DNA from 2 places in the Micromonospora sp. NPDC049301 genome. Region 2 is predicted to be linked to the other one. Evidence: riboswitches for the same ligand, from Rfam matches in the RefSeq annotation. Region 2 holds a riboswitch; the other holds the start of a gene.
The links. A riboswitch is a leader RNA that binds a small molecule or an ion and turns the genes downstream of it on or off. The one in region 2 is predicted to bind cobalamin.
Positions count from the first base shown of each region.

Region 1 (7,099 bases), on a different contig from region 2:
CGTGCTCACGCTGGCCCAGGTCAAACCCGACCAGATCCAGGCGGTCAACGGCCTCGTGATCCTGGTCGCGCTGGTCCTCGCCCGGCTGACCAGCGGCAAGGCGCAGGATTGAGGCAGCGATGAGGTCCCAGCGACTCGGTCGGTCGCCGGTGCGGGTGACCGCTCTCGGCTTCGGCGCAGCCGGGATCGGCAACCTGTACCAGGCCGTGGACGACGACACGGCCCGCCGTGCGGTCGACGCCGCGTGGCGGGCCGGGATCCGCTTCTTCGACACGTCCCCGCACTACGGGCTGGGGTTGTCGGAGCGGCGGCTCGGCGCCGCGCTGGCCGACCGGCCCCGCGACGAGTTCACCGTCTGCACGAAGGTCGGCCGGTTGCTCGTCCCCGCGCCGGGCTCCCAGCTCACCGACGAGGCGGCCGGGTTCGACGTGCCCGCCGACCACACCCGACGGTGGGACTTCAGCGCCGACGGCGTACGCCGGTCGCTGGAGTCCAGCCTCGATCGCCTGCGCCTGGACCGGGTCGACGTCGTGCTGATCCACGACCCGGACGAGCACTGGCGGCCGGCCGTCGAGGAGGCGTATCCGGCGTTGCACGAGCTGCGCGACCAGGGTGTCGTGGGCGCGATCGGCGTCGGCATGAACCAGTGGCGGATGCTGGAGCGCTTCGTCACCGAGACCGACATCGACACCGTGCTGCTCGCCGGGCGGTACACGCTGCTGGACCAGTCGGCGGCGCGTGGTCTGCTGCCGCGCTGCCGGGAACGGGGTGTGTCCGTGCTCGCCGCCGGTGTGTTCAACAGCGGGGTGCTCGCCACCGACGACCCGGGCCGGATGTACGACTACCGGCCGATCGCCGAGGCCCTGCACGAACGGGCCAGCCGGATCGCCGAGGTGTGCCGTTCGCACGGGGTCGCGCTGCCGCAGGCCGCCCTGGCGTTCACCGCGCGACATCCGGCCGTCGCCTCCCTCGTGGTCGGCGCGCAGACCGCCGCACAGGTCACCCGCAACGTGGACCTCGCCGGCACGCCGGTCCCGGACGCGCTCTGGCGTGACCTCGAAGCCGCCGGGCTGGTGCAGCTGTGATCGTGGACGCCCACCACCACCTGTGGAATCCGGACGCGCGGGCGTACCCGTGGCTGTCGGACGACGCCCTCGCTCCGATCCGCCGGCCCTACGGTGTTGCCGACCTGCGTGCCGCGACCGGCGGCCGGGTCGCCGCGACGGTCCTGGTGCAGACCGTGCCGTCGCTGGACGAGACCGAGGAGTTCCTCGCCACCGCGCGGGACAGCGGCGGATTCGTCGCCGGGGTCGTCGGCTGGCTCGACCTGACCCGCCCCGATGCCGGCGACGAGGCCGACCGGCTGCGTTCCGGCCCGCTCGTCGGCGTACGCCACCAGGCGCAGGACGAGCCGGACCCGGACTGGCTACGCCGTGCCGACGTGACGCGGGGGATCGCCGCGGTCGGGGCGCGCGGGCTGGCGTACGACATCCTCGTGCGTGCCCCGCAGCGGCCCGCCGCCCTGGTCGTGGCCCAGCGGCTCGACGGCGTCCGGTTCGTCGTCGACCACGCGGGTAAGCCGGGCATCGCGGCGGGGGAGTGGGGACCGTGGGCGGCCTGGATCACGGCCATGGCCCGGTGCGAGGGCGTCGTGTGCAAGCTGTCCGGGCTGGTCACCGAGGCGGCCGGCGACTGGGATGCCACCCGCATCCGGCCGTACGCCGAACACGTGCTCTCCGCGTTCGGCGCCGACCGTGTGCTGTTCGGCTCGGACTGGCCGGTGTGTGAACTCGCCGGCCGGTACGCCGACGTGCTCGCGCTCACCGACGAGCTGCTCGCCGGCTGCACCGCCACCGAGCGGGACGCGGTGCTCGCGGGCACCGCGCGCCGGGTCTACGCCCTGTCGTGAGCGCGCGCGGGTGGTCGCACATCCATCGATGCCGGCTCGTGACGACCGTCACCGGTCTGACCGCGACACGCCCGGCCCCGACATGTGGGGTGTGACAAACGGTGCCGCCCCTATATATGGTGTTGATCGCAGCTGGTTCGACCGCTCATCCACAGTGGTCGAGGCAAGAGGGAATCCGGTGGGAATCCGGGACTGCCCCGCAGCGGTGAGTGGGAACGACCGCCGTCATCAGCACTGGGCCGACCACGGCCTGGGAAGCGACGGCCAGTAGGAGACCGGCGAGCCCGGTCGTGCCCGCAAGTCCGAAGACCTGCCAGCGCGCCGTGCACCCGCACCCGGGTGCGCGGCGGTCCGACGCCGCGTGGGACGGCCGACGCCACCTGACCCACGCCCGGCGTGGCGTCCGCCGGTGTCTGTCTCCTCGCGTCCAAGGGCCATCAGGTCTCGAACTCGCGAGGAGTGAGTGGTGACAGTCACCCAGGTGGTCCCGACCGACGGCGACACCGCCCTGCCGGGCCGGCGGCGGACGCAGATGCACGTCCGCAAGCGCGACGGCGCCAGCGAACCGGTCGACGTCAACAAGATCGTCCGTGCGGTCGAGCGGTGGACCGACGACCTGACCGACGTCGACCCGCTGCGGGTGGCGACCCGGACGATCAGCGGCCTCTACGACGGCGCGACCACGGCGGAGCTGGACCGGCTGTCCATTCAGACCGCCGCCGAGATGATCGGTGAGGAGCCGCAGTACTCGCGCCTGGCCGCACGGCTGCTGGCCGGCTACGTCGACAAGGAGGTCCGCCGGCAGGGCATCACCTCGTTCAGCGCGGCGATCCGGACCGGTCACGCCGAGGGGCTGATCGGGGACGACACCGCGGCCTTCGTCGCCGCACACGCCCGGACGCTCGACGACGCCGTCGACCCGGACGGCGACCGGCGGTTCGAGTACTTCGGCCTGCGCACGGTGTACGACCGGTACCTGCTGCGCCACCCGACCAGCCGGCTGGTGCTGGAGACGCCGCAGTACTGGCTGCTGCGGGTGGCCTGCGGCCTGTCGCGTACGCCGGAGGAGGCGGTCGACTTCTACCGGCTGATGTCCAGCCTGGCCTACCTGCCCAGCTCGCCGACGCTGTTCAACTCCGGCACCCGGCACACCCAGATGTCCTCCTGCTACCTGGTCGACTCCCCGCGCGACGAGCTGGACTCGATCTACCAGCGCTACGCCCAGGTCGCCAACCTGTCCAAGTTCGCCGGCGGCATCGGCATCGCGTACTCCCGGGTCCGGTCGCGGGGCGCGCTCATCCGCGGCACCAACGGGCAGTCCAACGGCATCGTGCCGTGGCTGCGCACGCTCGACGCGAGCGTCGCCGCGGTCAACCAGGGTGGCCGGCGCAAGGGCGCGGCCTGCGTCTACCTGGAGCCGTGGCACCCGGACGTCGAGGAGTTCCTGCAACTGCGGGACAACACCGGCGAGGACGCCCGGCGCACCCACAACCTGAACCTGGCCAACTGGATCCCGGACGAGTTCATGCGCCGGGTCGAGGCCGACGACGTGTGGTCGCTGTTCGACCCGAACGAGGTGCCGGAGCTGCCCGACCTGTGGGGCGACGAGTTCGACGCCGCGTACCGGGCGGCCGAGGCGCAGGGCCGCTACGTGCGGCAGGTGCCGGCGCGGGAGCTGTACGGGAAGATGATGCGCACCCTGGCCCAGACCGGCAACGGCTGGATGACCTTCAAGGATGCCGCCAACCGGCTGTGCAACCAGACCGCCGAACCGGGCAACGTGGTGCACCTGTCCAACCTCTGCACCGAGATCATCGAGGTGTCCGGCGACGCCGAGACGGCGGTGTGCAACCTCGGCTCGGTGAACCTCGCCGCCCACCTCACCGACGGCGGCATCGACTGGCAGCGGCTGCGCGCCACCGTGCGGACCGCCGTCACGTTCCTCGACCGGGTCATCGACATCAACTACTACCCGACCGCGCAGGCGGCGGCGAGCAACCCGCGCTGGCGGCCGGTCGGGCTCGGGCTGATGGGCCTGCAGGACGTGTTCTTCGCGCTGCGGCTGCCGTTCGACTCGCCGGCCGCGCGGGAGCTGTCCACCCGGGTCAGCGAGGAGTTGTACCTGACCGCCCTGGAGACCTCCGCCGACCTGGCGCGGCACGTCGGCGCGCATCCGGCGTACGGCGAGACCCGGGCGGCGCGGGGGCAGCTCCAGCCCGACCTGTGGGGCGTGGAGGGCACGCAGACCGAGCGGTGGGCGGCCCTGCGGGAGCGGGTGCGGGCCCACGGGCTGCGCAACTCGCTGCTGGTGGCGGTCGCCCCGACCGCCACCATCGCCTCCATCGCCGGGTGTTACGAGTGCGTCGAGCCGCAGGTGTCCAACCTGTTCAAGCGCGAGACGCTGTCCGGGGAGTTCCTCCAGGTCAACACCGCTCTGGTACGCGAGCTGAAGGCCCGCGGCCTGTGGACCGACCGGGTCCGGTCGTCGATCAAGCGGGCCGAGGGGTCGGTGCAGGACATCGCGGAGCTGCCGGCCGCCGTCCGCGAGCTGTTCCGCACCGCGTGGGAGCTGCCGCAGCGGGCGCTCATCGACCTGGCCGCCGCCCGCGCGCCGTTCATCGACCAGTCGCAGTCGCTGAACCTGTTCCTGGCCTCGCCGACCATCGGCAAGCTCTCCTCGATGTACCTGTACGCCTGGAAGGCCGGGCTGAAGACCACCTACTACCTGCGGTCCCGTCCCGCCACCCGAATCCAGCAGGCCACCGTCGCGCCCGTCGCCCTCGCCGCGCCCGTGGCGACCGGTGCCGAGGCGCTGGCCTGCTCGCTGGAGAACCCCGAGTCGTGCGAGGCCTGCCAGTGACCGCCGCCGACACCACCACCGACACGAGGACCACGCACATGCTGCTCGACCCCGGGATGGACCTCACCCTCCGCCCGATGCGCTACCCGCACTTCTTCGACCGGTTCCGCGACGCCATCCGCAACACGTGGACCGTCGAGGAGGTCGACCTGCACGCCGACCTGGCCGACCTCGACAAGCTCTCGCCCGCCGAGCGGCACCTGGTGAGCCGCCTGGTGGCGTTCTTCGCCACCGGCGACACCATCGTCGCCAACAACCTCGTGCTCAACCTCTACCAGCACGTCAACAGCCCCGAGGGCCGCCTCTACCTGTCCCGGCAGCTGTTCGAGGAGGCGGTGCACGTCCAGTTCTATCTCAACCTGCTCGACACGTACGTGCCCGACGAGACCGAGCGGTTCGCCGCCTTCGCGGCCATCGAGAACATCCCCTCGATCCGCCGCAAGGCCGACTTCTGCTTCCGCTGGATCGACTCCCTGAACAACCTCCGCGAGCTGCGGTCCCGCGAGGACCGGCGGATGTTCCTGCTCAACCTGATCTGCTTCGCCGCCTGCATCGAAGGGTTGTTCTTCTACGGCGCGTTCGCGTACGTCTACTTCCTGCGCTCCCGCGGCCTGCTGCACGGCCTCGCCTCCGGCACCAACTGGGTGTTCCGCGACGAGTCGATGCACATGGCCTTCGCGTTCGACGTCGTCGACACGGTGCGCGGCGAGGAACCCGACCTGTTCGACGACGACCTCGCCGGGCAGGTTCGCCAGATGCTCACCGAGGCCGTCGAGTGTGAGGTGCAGTTCGCCGAGGACCTGCTCGGCCACGGCGTGCCCGGCCTGACCCTCGCGGACATGCGGGAGTACCTCCAGCACGTCGCCGACCGGCGTCTCGCCCAGCTCGGGATCGCACCGCACTACGGGTCGGCCAACCCGTTCGCGTTCATGGAGTTGCAGGACGTGCAGGAGCTGTCCAACTTCTTCGAGCGGCGGGTGTCGGCGTACCAGGTCGGGGTCGCCGGCACCGTCGCCTTCGACGACGACTTCTAGGACAGTCAGGGAGGCGACGGCGGCACCGGCCGTCGCCTCCCCGCTCGACGGCGTCGATCGCCTCCGGACATCGATGCCCACGGCGCTGCAGACCGGTCTGGCCATGCTGGTGGTCGGCATCGACACCATCGTCGCCCCGACCCTGACGCCGTGGCTGGTCAAGGGAGGCGGCGAGGCAGTGACGCCGCGTTCGCCGGCCGCGCTCAGAAGTCGTCGACGTTCACCGTCACGCGATGGGCGCTGGACCTCCAGTTGGGCACGTTGACCACGTCGTACCCGCCGCCGCGCTGATCCACGGTGATCCGCACGAGGCCGAGGTGTGCCGGCGCGGCCGGGATGAACACGTCCATGCCGGTGATGAAGGTCTGGCTGAAGAACTCCGGCAGCGGAGCGGTCAGGTCGGTGACGCCGTCACTGCCGTCGTCGAACGCGAACACGGCGATGGTCCGCTTGACGCGCGGCGTGTTAGCCGGGTTGAGGATGTCGCGCCCGTTGACCCGGAGGCGGTCGCCGGCGTCGCCCTGGTCACCCCACCACTCCTTCTGGCGCTGGATGGTCAGCGCCGTGTGCCGGTCACTGGTGTCGACCAGCGCGCCGAGGCCCTCGCCGGGCCTGCTCGTCGCCAGGCGTACGAACGAGTCGGAACGCAGGAACGGCTGGAAGTAGAAGTGGTGCGTCGCCGCTGCGGAGCGCACGATCGCGAACTCGTACCGGGCGGTGGCGAGCACCGGGAACGGCCCGAACGAGCCGTCGCCGCCGAGCGGCACCCGATGCGCCGGCCGGGTCGACAGCCGGTGGCCGGTCAGGGAATTGACCGGGTAGACCTCCAGCGTCGCGTCGGTGACCCCGGCGTTGCTCGGGAAGAGCACCGCGCGGCCGGAGACCCGGGCGGTGCCGAAGAGTTGGGGCACGATGCCCGTCGTGCGAGGCGCCCGACCCTGGAGGAACCGGAAGATCTCGCCGAACGACTCCGGCGACGACACGGTCTGCGTGTGGGACTGGTTCGGGAGGTGGACGTTGCGCGCGCCCGTGATGGCCCGGGCCGGGTCGCCCTCGCCCCAGATCGCGAGGGTGGGCACGCCGCCCGGCGGCGACGCCGCGGTGCGGCCGTCCAGGTTGACGTAATGCGCGACCCGGGCGGCACGCGCGGGCGAACTGGTGAGGTAGCCCTGGACGACGAAGGTGCCTAGCGAGTGCGCGAGCAGGTCGACCCGGTCCGCGCCGGTCGCCGCCAGCAGCCGGGAGATCCGGGCGTCCAGCCCGGCGTACACCTGCGGCAGGATCGTGGCGATGTTC
Region 1 is NZ_JBFAQO010000007.1:103,372-110,470, reverse strand. It holds gene AB0K07_RS21905 (ABC transporter permease) at 1-112, shown strand, start outside; gene AB0K07_RS21900 (aldo/keto reductase) at 120-1,085, shown strand; gene AB0K07_RS21895 (amidohydrolase family protein) at 1,082-1,909, shown strand; cobalamin riboswitch at 2,026-2,242, shown strand; gene AB0K07_RS21890 (ribonucleoside-diphosphate reductase subunit alpha) at 2,391-4,769, shown strand; gene AB0K07_RS21885 (ribonucleotide-diphosphate reductase subunit beta) at 4,808-5,803, shown strand; gene AB0K07_RS21880 (alpha/beta hydrolase) at 6,007-7,099, opposite strand, start outside.
Region 1: it holds a riboswitch for cobalamin, as region 2 does, so the genes downstream of both, AB0K07_RS21890 (ribonucleoside-diphosphate reductase subunit alpha) here and cobN (cobaltochelatase subunit CobN) in region 2, are expected to answer to the same signal.

Region 2 (7,099 bases):
CGCGCGCCCCGCCCCGCCCCGCCCGCTGCCTTCCGTTGATCATGAAGTTAGCGTCCTCGATGCCGGCGTGTCGCGCCGCTAACTTCATGATCACCGGGGTTGGGGGCCGGAGTCAGGGGTGGAGCCAGATGCGGAGGGGGCCCTGTTGGGTGAAGCCCGCTGCCAGGGCGGGGGCCAGGTCCGGTCCGGATTCGTAGCCGACCATTGGTACCCGGGGCACGGTGGCGAGCACCCCGTGCCAGATCTCGCGGGGGTCCACTGTGTGGGCGAACAGGTTGGAGACTCCGTATCCGCTGTCGCCGCTGACCACCGCGCCGCCGACCATCGCGCCCCGGTCGTCGTGGCGGGCCAGTATCCGTACCCGAGGGTCGGCCAGCAGTGCCGGCCGGAACAACGGCCCGCCACCGTGCGTCGCCGCCCAGCCGGCGAGTTCCGCCGGGGTGGTGACCGGGGTCAGCGGAGCGCCGGCCGGGGGATCGAGCGGTGGCCGGTGGATCCACTGCGCCTCGAAGAGCACCCGGAAGCCGTACCGGGACAGATCGACGTCGGCGAAGCTGTCCTTCACCGAGGCGCCGGGCCCGGCGTCGATCCGGGCCAGCAGCGCGTCGGGGCCGACGCCGGGGCGCAGCGTGATGGCGTCCGGGTACCAGGGTGGGGAGCGGCGGGGAACCGACCAGGCGTCGGCGTCGGTCCGGCCGGTCAGCCCGTGGCTGCCGCAGACGGCGTCGCACCATTCGGCGTTGTTGCGGGCCGCAGCCTCCCGCACCTCCTCGGGCACGCCGCGCAGCCTAGGCGGCCACGGATCCTCTAGGGCAGCCGGTCGGCGTAGACCAGGTCAATCGTGTCGGTGTGCCCCGCCCAGCGGAGTTCCAGGTGCCAGCAACCCGCTTGCGGCATGTCGATGATCGACGGGCCCGGCCCGCCGGCGACCTCCCGGGTCACCGTGGTGTCGGTGCCGTCCAGCGTCGCGGTGATCGCCAGGGCGTCCGGCAGTGCCGTGGCGGACGACGTCGAGGCGGGGCGGGAGACCCACAGGATCTTGTTGTTCGACCCGTCCTGTCTGACGTGCGCGAGCGGGTTGGCGAACAGCACCGCCACGATGTCGCCCTTCGCGCCGAAGACGTGCGGGGCCCGGGCGTCACCGCTGAACCCGGCGTCCGCCCAGTCGGGCAGGGACCCCGTCTCGATCCGCGAGTCGCAACCGGTCGCGGCGGCCCTGCTTGTCGCAGCGTCGACCGGCGCGGCCGACGGGCCGGTGATCGTGCACGCCGTCAGCAGGAGCACCGACCCCACCATCACCCTGCTCCATGAACCCATTTCGCCGCCCCTTCCGGCCGAATCGTGCGTCGCACCATCAAGACACCGCACGGCTGCGCCGGGTTCCGGACTAGTTCAGCGACTCGGCGATCTCGATCGCCTCGGCCTTGGTGAGGTCGCCCTCGAGCCGGTAGCTCACGGCGGCCTTCTGCCAGATCAGCGTCGAGGCGGCGAGCCGGGCCGCCTCCCTGCGAACCTCGCCGGTCCGGTCCACGTAGGCGAGTACGTGCGGGCCGCCGACCCAGACGGCGAAGTCGCCGTCGACCTGGACCCACTCCGCTCCCGGCCGGATGGTCTGCTTGTGGAAGGCCAGGTCGAGACGACCGTCGAAGGCGTCGACGCGCAGCGCGCCCCCGCGGTAGAGCAGCGTCGCCACCCGATGGGCGCCCCGGTCGTCGGGATCGGCGACCAGCACCTGCTCCGGCGGGCCCAGCTTCGCCGGTACACGGATCGGGAACCGCACCGCCCGTTGTGCCTCCTCCAGGGTGGCGGTCCGCTGCGCGGGCAACGGCGACGGGGTGCCGCTGGGCAGCACCGGGTCGGGTGACGTGGCAACGGTGACCCCGGCGAAGCGCAGCAGCTCCGCGACGGCGTCGGCCAGGGCTCCCCGCCCCGGCGGCAGCACCGCCACGAGCAGGGCGACGAGCGCCGCGGCGGCACAGGCGCGCCACCGGCGCCGCCGGGGCGCGGGCGTGGCGAGCCGAGCGCGTACGCGCGCGGTCACGTCCGGCGCGTCGGGTGCCTCCAGCCAGGCCGAGAGGTCGCGCAGCTCCCGTTCGAGGTCATCCACGGCGGACCTCCTCGAGGTCGAGCATGCCGCGCAGCTTCGCCAAAGCCCGGGACGTCCGCGACTTCACCGTGCCCCGGGGCCAGCCCAACGTCGCCACCGTCTCCTCCTCGCTGAGATCGAGGAAGAACCGGCAGACGATCACCTCACGGTCGCGTACCGGGAGTTGGCGCAGGGCCTCCACGAGCGCGGCGCGGCGCTCCCCGGCGAGGACCGCGCCGACCGCGTCGTCCCCGGTGATCTCCGACGTGGGGTTCGCCGCCGCGGCCCGCAGGACGAGGCCGTCGCGGCGGGTGCGCGACCGGTGCAGGTTGCGGGTCTCGTTGGCGACGATCGCCAGCAGCCAGGAGCGGAAGGAGGACTCTCCCCGGTAGCGGGAGAGCTTGCGGTACCCCTTCACGAAGGCCTCCTGGAGGACGTCCTCGGAGTCCGAGCCCGCACCGAGCAGCACCGCCGTCCGGTACGCGGACGCGGTGTGCCGGGCGACCAGGAGGTCGTACGCCTCCAGGTCACCTGCCCGAGCGCGGGTGACGAGCATGTCGTCGTCCAGGGGGACCTCCGGTTGGATCACACTCATGACACCGCTCACGCGCTGCGGGTTCCACCCGCGGCTCGGTCAGCTCACTCCCACCCGGGGTGCAGCGTATTGCCAGGAATCGGTGGTGCACTGGAGTGGCGTCGAGAGGAGAGGAGTTGGTCATGGGCTGGTTCAGTCGGCGGGCCCGGGGCGCCGAGGCGACCCCGACGAAGCTGGACCGGGAGGCGACCCGGGACGACCTCGCCGCGCTCGAGGCGTTCATCGCCAGCCGGCGGGGGGTGGAGTTCTACCTGGAGCCGGAGACCACCGCCACCGACACCACGGTGGTGGCGATCGCCCACGACGGCGAGTGGATCCGTCGCCGGACCGGCACCCCGCGCGCGGCGGGCGCCATCGCCCGCAAGCACGCCGTGCCGCTGTACGAGGCGGCGCGCACCGGCTACCCGGAACGGATGCGCATCTGGAGCCGGGCGCACCCGGAACGCCACGCCCGCTGAGGTCGCGGCGTCGCTCGCCGTGGACCGCGCGGCTCCGTCGCCACGGCGGCGGCGCGGGGCGGATCTCGGCCGCGCGCAGGGCTCAGCCACCCGTTGATCATCACACTGCCGCGCTCGCCGGCGACCACCGCGAGTCGGCCTCGACCGCGTCCGGATCGGGACCGCCCGGTCAGAGCCGGACCGCCCGGCGAGCCCAGCGGTGATGATGGCGGTCGAGCCCCCCGGATCGATCGTGGCCGCTGGCGCCCGTCGCCGGCGGATCCAGGGCGAGCGGCAATGATCCGCCGCCCTACCAGGGAGTCCAGGCCCACCGCCATCCTTTGCTCTGCTTCAACGCACGCAACAGTGCGGGCGGATTTTCGTTGCGTGGGGTGAAGCAGAGCAAAGGACGCGGGCATAGACCAGCGGGGCTGTCCGGCCGGCCCCGTCGGGGTCATTCCATCGACCTGCATCGACCGCGTGTCGGCATCGGGCTGGGATTCGGGTGGCGTTGACCGGCGACGGAAAGGTGTGGCAGCATTCGCGGCCTGACGGCAGTGAAGGAAGTCGGTGTGATTCCGACGCGGTCCCGCCACTGTCACCGGGGAGCGATCCCCCCTCGTGAGTCACGGCCGTGTGTCTGCGGTTGGAAGGCCGGGGGAGAGCGTCGATCCGGAAGCCAGGATACTTCGGCCGTCGGGATGTACCCCAGGGCGTGGACACCCGAGGAGGACCCGATGACGCACGGCGTCTCTTTCATCGACGATCATCGTCGTTACCCGCACGGCGGACGCTCCGCCGCACCCGGCTCTCCTCGTGCCGGCCTGCCCCGCGCCGCCGGCCACCGGCACCCCTGACCTGCGTGTGACCGCGCTGACCGGCCCGCGTCGGTGACCTCGCCGGCCCGTCGCACCCGCTGACGCCGCACCCACCCGCTCACGTCCAGGTCGCCCCCGTGGCGGCCGGGACGTCACTCTCCGGAGCCTTCCGTGCGCATCCTGCTGCTCTCCACCGCCGACACCGACCTGCTGGCCGCCCGCGCCAGCGGCGCCGACTACCGCCTGGCCAATCCGGCGCGGGTCGCCGCCGACGAGGTGCCCGCCCTGCTCGACGGGGTGGACCTCGTCGTCGTACGCCTGCTCGGCGGCCGGCAGGCGTGGCCGGACGGCCTCGCCCGGGTGCTCGCCAGCGGCCTGCCGACGGTGGTCCTCGGCGGCGAGGCGGTGCCCGACGCCGAGCTGATGGCCGTCTCCACCGTGCCGTCCGGGGTGGCCACCCAGGCGCTCGCGTACCTGGTGGAGGGTGGCCCGGAGAACCTGGGGCAGCTCGCCCGGTTCCTCTCCGACACGGTGCTGCTGACCGGCGAGGGTTTCGCCCCGCCCGCGCCCACCCCGGCGTACGGCGTGCACGGCGACCACCCGGCCGAGCCGGGCCGGCCCACGGTGGGGATCGTCTTCTACCGGGCGCACGCCCTGGCCGGCAACACCGGCTTCGTCGACGTCCTCGCCGACGCGGTGCGGGCGGCCGGCGGCAACCCGCTGCCGATCTTCTGCGGCTCGCTGCGCGGACTGACCGCCGGCGCCGGCCCGCTCGGGCTCTTCGCGCGCTGCGACGCCCTGCTGGTCACCGTGCTCGCGGCCGGCGGGGCGGTCGCCGCGGACGCCTCCGGAGGCGGCGACGAGGACGCCTGGGACGTCGGTGTGCTGGCCGCCCTGGACGTGCCGATCATCCAGGCGCTCTGCCTGACCAGCACCCGCGAGCAGTGGGCCGGCAGCGACGCCGGACTGTCCCCGTTGGACGCCGCCATGCAGGTGGCGATTCCCGAGTTCGACGGCCGGATCGTCACCGTGCCGTTCTCGTTCAAGCGGATCGACGCCGATGGACTCTCCGTCTACGCCGCCGACGCCGACCGGGCCGCCCGGGTGGCCGGCATCGCGGTGCGCCACGCCCGGCTGCGGCACGTGCCCAACGCCGACAAGCGGGTCGCCGTGGTGCTCAGCTCGTACCCCACCAAGCACTCCCGGGTCGGCAACGCCGTCGGATTGGACACCCCGGTCTCGGCGGTCCGGCTGCTCGCCGCGCTCGCCGACGCCGGCTACCACCTCGGCGACGGCCCGCTGCCCGACGACGGCGACGCCCTGATCCACGCCCTGATCGCCGCCGGCGGTCACGACGTGGAGTGGCTCACCCCGGAGCAGCTCGCCGCCGCCGAGGCCCGGGTGCCCGGCGAGACGTACCGGCGCTGGTTCGAGCAGGTGCCCGCAGCGTTGCGCCAACGGATGCACACACACTGGGGTGAGCCGCCCGGCGAGCTGTACACCGACGGCGGGGACATCGTGCTCGCCGGGCTGCGCTTCGGCAACGTGGTGCTGCTGATCCAGCCGCCGCGCGGCTTCGGGGAGAACCCGATCGCCATCTACCACGACCCGGACCTGCCGCCGAGCCACCACTACCTGGCCGCGTACCGCTGGCTCGCCGCGCCGGTCGCCGACGGTGGGTTCGGCGCCGACGCCGTGGTGCACCTGGGCAAGCACGGCACCCTGGAATGGCTGCCCGGCAAGGGCCTCGGCCTCGCCGCCGACTGCGCCCCGGACGCGGTCCTCGGCGACCTGCCGCTGGTCTACCCGTTCATCGTCAACGACCCCGGCGAGGGCACCCAGGCCAAGCGGCGGGCGCACGCCGTCGTGATCGACCACCTGGTGCCGCCGATGGCCCGCGCCGAGACCTACGGCGACCTGGCCAAGCTGGAGCAACTGCTCGACGAGTACGCCACCGTGCAGGCCCTCGACCCGGCCAAGGTGCCCACCGTGCGGGCGCAGATCTGGGACCTGGTGCGCGCCGCCGAGCTGTACCACGACCTGCACGCCGACGCGATGCCGGCCGCCGACGACTTCGACGACTTCGTGCTGCACCTCGACGGGTACCTCTGCGAGGTCAAGGACGTGCAGATCCGCGACGGGCTGCACATCCTCGCCGCCGTGCCGACCGGCGAGCCCCGGGTCAACCTGGTCCTCGCGGTGCTGCGTGCCCCGCAGATCTGGGGTGGCGCCCAGGCCCTGCCCGGCCTGCGGCAGGCCCTCGCCGCCGCGTACGGGCTCGACGAGCAGGAACTGCTCGCCTCGCCGGGACAGCGCCTGGCCCTGCCCGCGGCGTTGACCGACGTGGTGGACGGGCCGGCCGGCACCGCCGCCGACGCCGTCGACCTGATCGAGGCCCTCGCCCGCCGGCTGGTGGTCGGGATGGAGACCCTCGGCTGGGACGCCGATGCCGCCGACACGGTGGTCGGCGAGGTGACCGGCCGGCCGATCCCGGACGTCGCCGCCGTGCTGCGCTTCGCCGCCACCGAGCTGGTGCCCCGGCTGGACCGGACCACCGACGAGCTGACCAACACCCTCGGCGCGCTCGACGGCCGGTTCGTGCCGCCCGGCCCGTCCGGCTCACCCACCCGGGGTCTGGTCAACGTGCTGCCCACCGGCCGCAACTTCTACTCCGTCGACCCCAAGGCCATCCCCAGCCGCAACGCCTGGGACGTCGGGGTCGCCCTCGCCGACTCGCTGCTGGCCCGGCACCTCGCCGACACCGGCGGGTATCCCCGCTCGGTCGGGCTGACCGTGTGGGGCACCAGCGCCATGCGCACCCAGGGCGACGACATCGCCGAGGTGCTCGCCCTGCTGGGCTGCCGGCCGGTCTGGGACGACCGGTCTCGGCGGGTCACCGGCATCGAGGTGGTGCCGACGGCCGAGCTGGGCCGGCCCCGCGTCGACGTCACCGTGCGCATCTCCGGCTTCTTCCGCGATGCGTTCCCGCACGTGGTGGCGCTGCTCGACGACGCCGTCCGGCGGGTCGCCGCCCTCGACGAGCCGGACGAGGAGAACCACGTCCGGGCGCACGTCACCGCCGACCTCGCCGTACATGGCGACGAACGGCGGGCCACCGCCCGGATCTTCGGCTCGAAGCCGGGGGCGTACGGCGCCGGGCTGC
Region 2 is NZ_JBFAQO010000004.1:386,541-393,639, forward strand. It holds gene AB0K07_RS14705 (hypothetical protein) at 113-778, opposite strand; gene AB0K07_RS14710 (hypothetical protein) at 808-1,284, opposite strand; gene AB0K07_RS14715 (hypothetical protein) at 1,388-2,107, opposite strand; gene AB0K07_RS14720 (RNA polymerase sigma factor) at 2,100-2,681, opposite strand; gene AB0K07_RS14725 (hypothetical protein) at 2,804-3,139, shown strand; cobalamin riboswitch at 3,679-3,808, shown strand; gene cobN (cobaltochelatase subunit CobN) at 4,108-7,099, shown strand, end outside.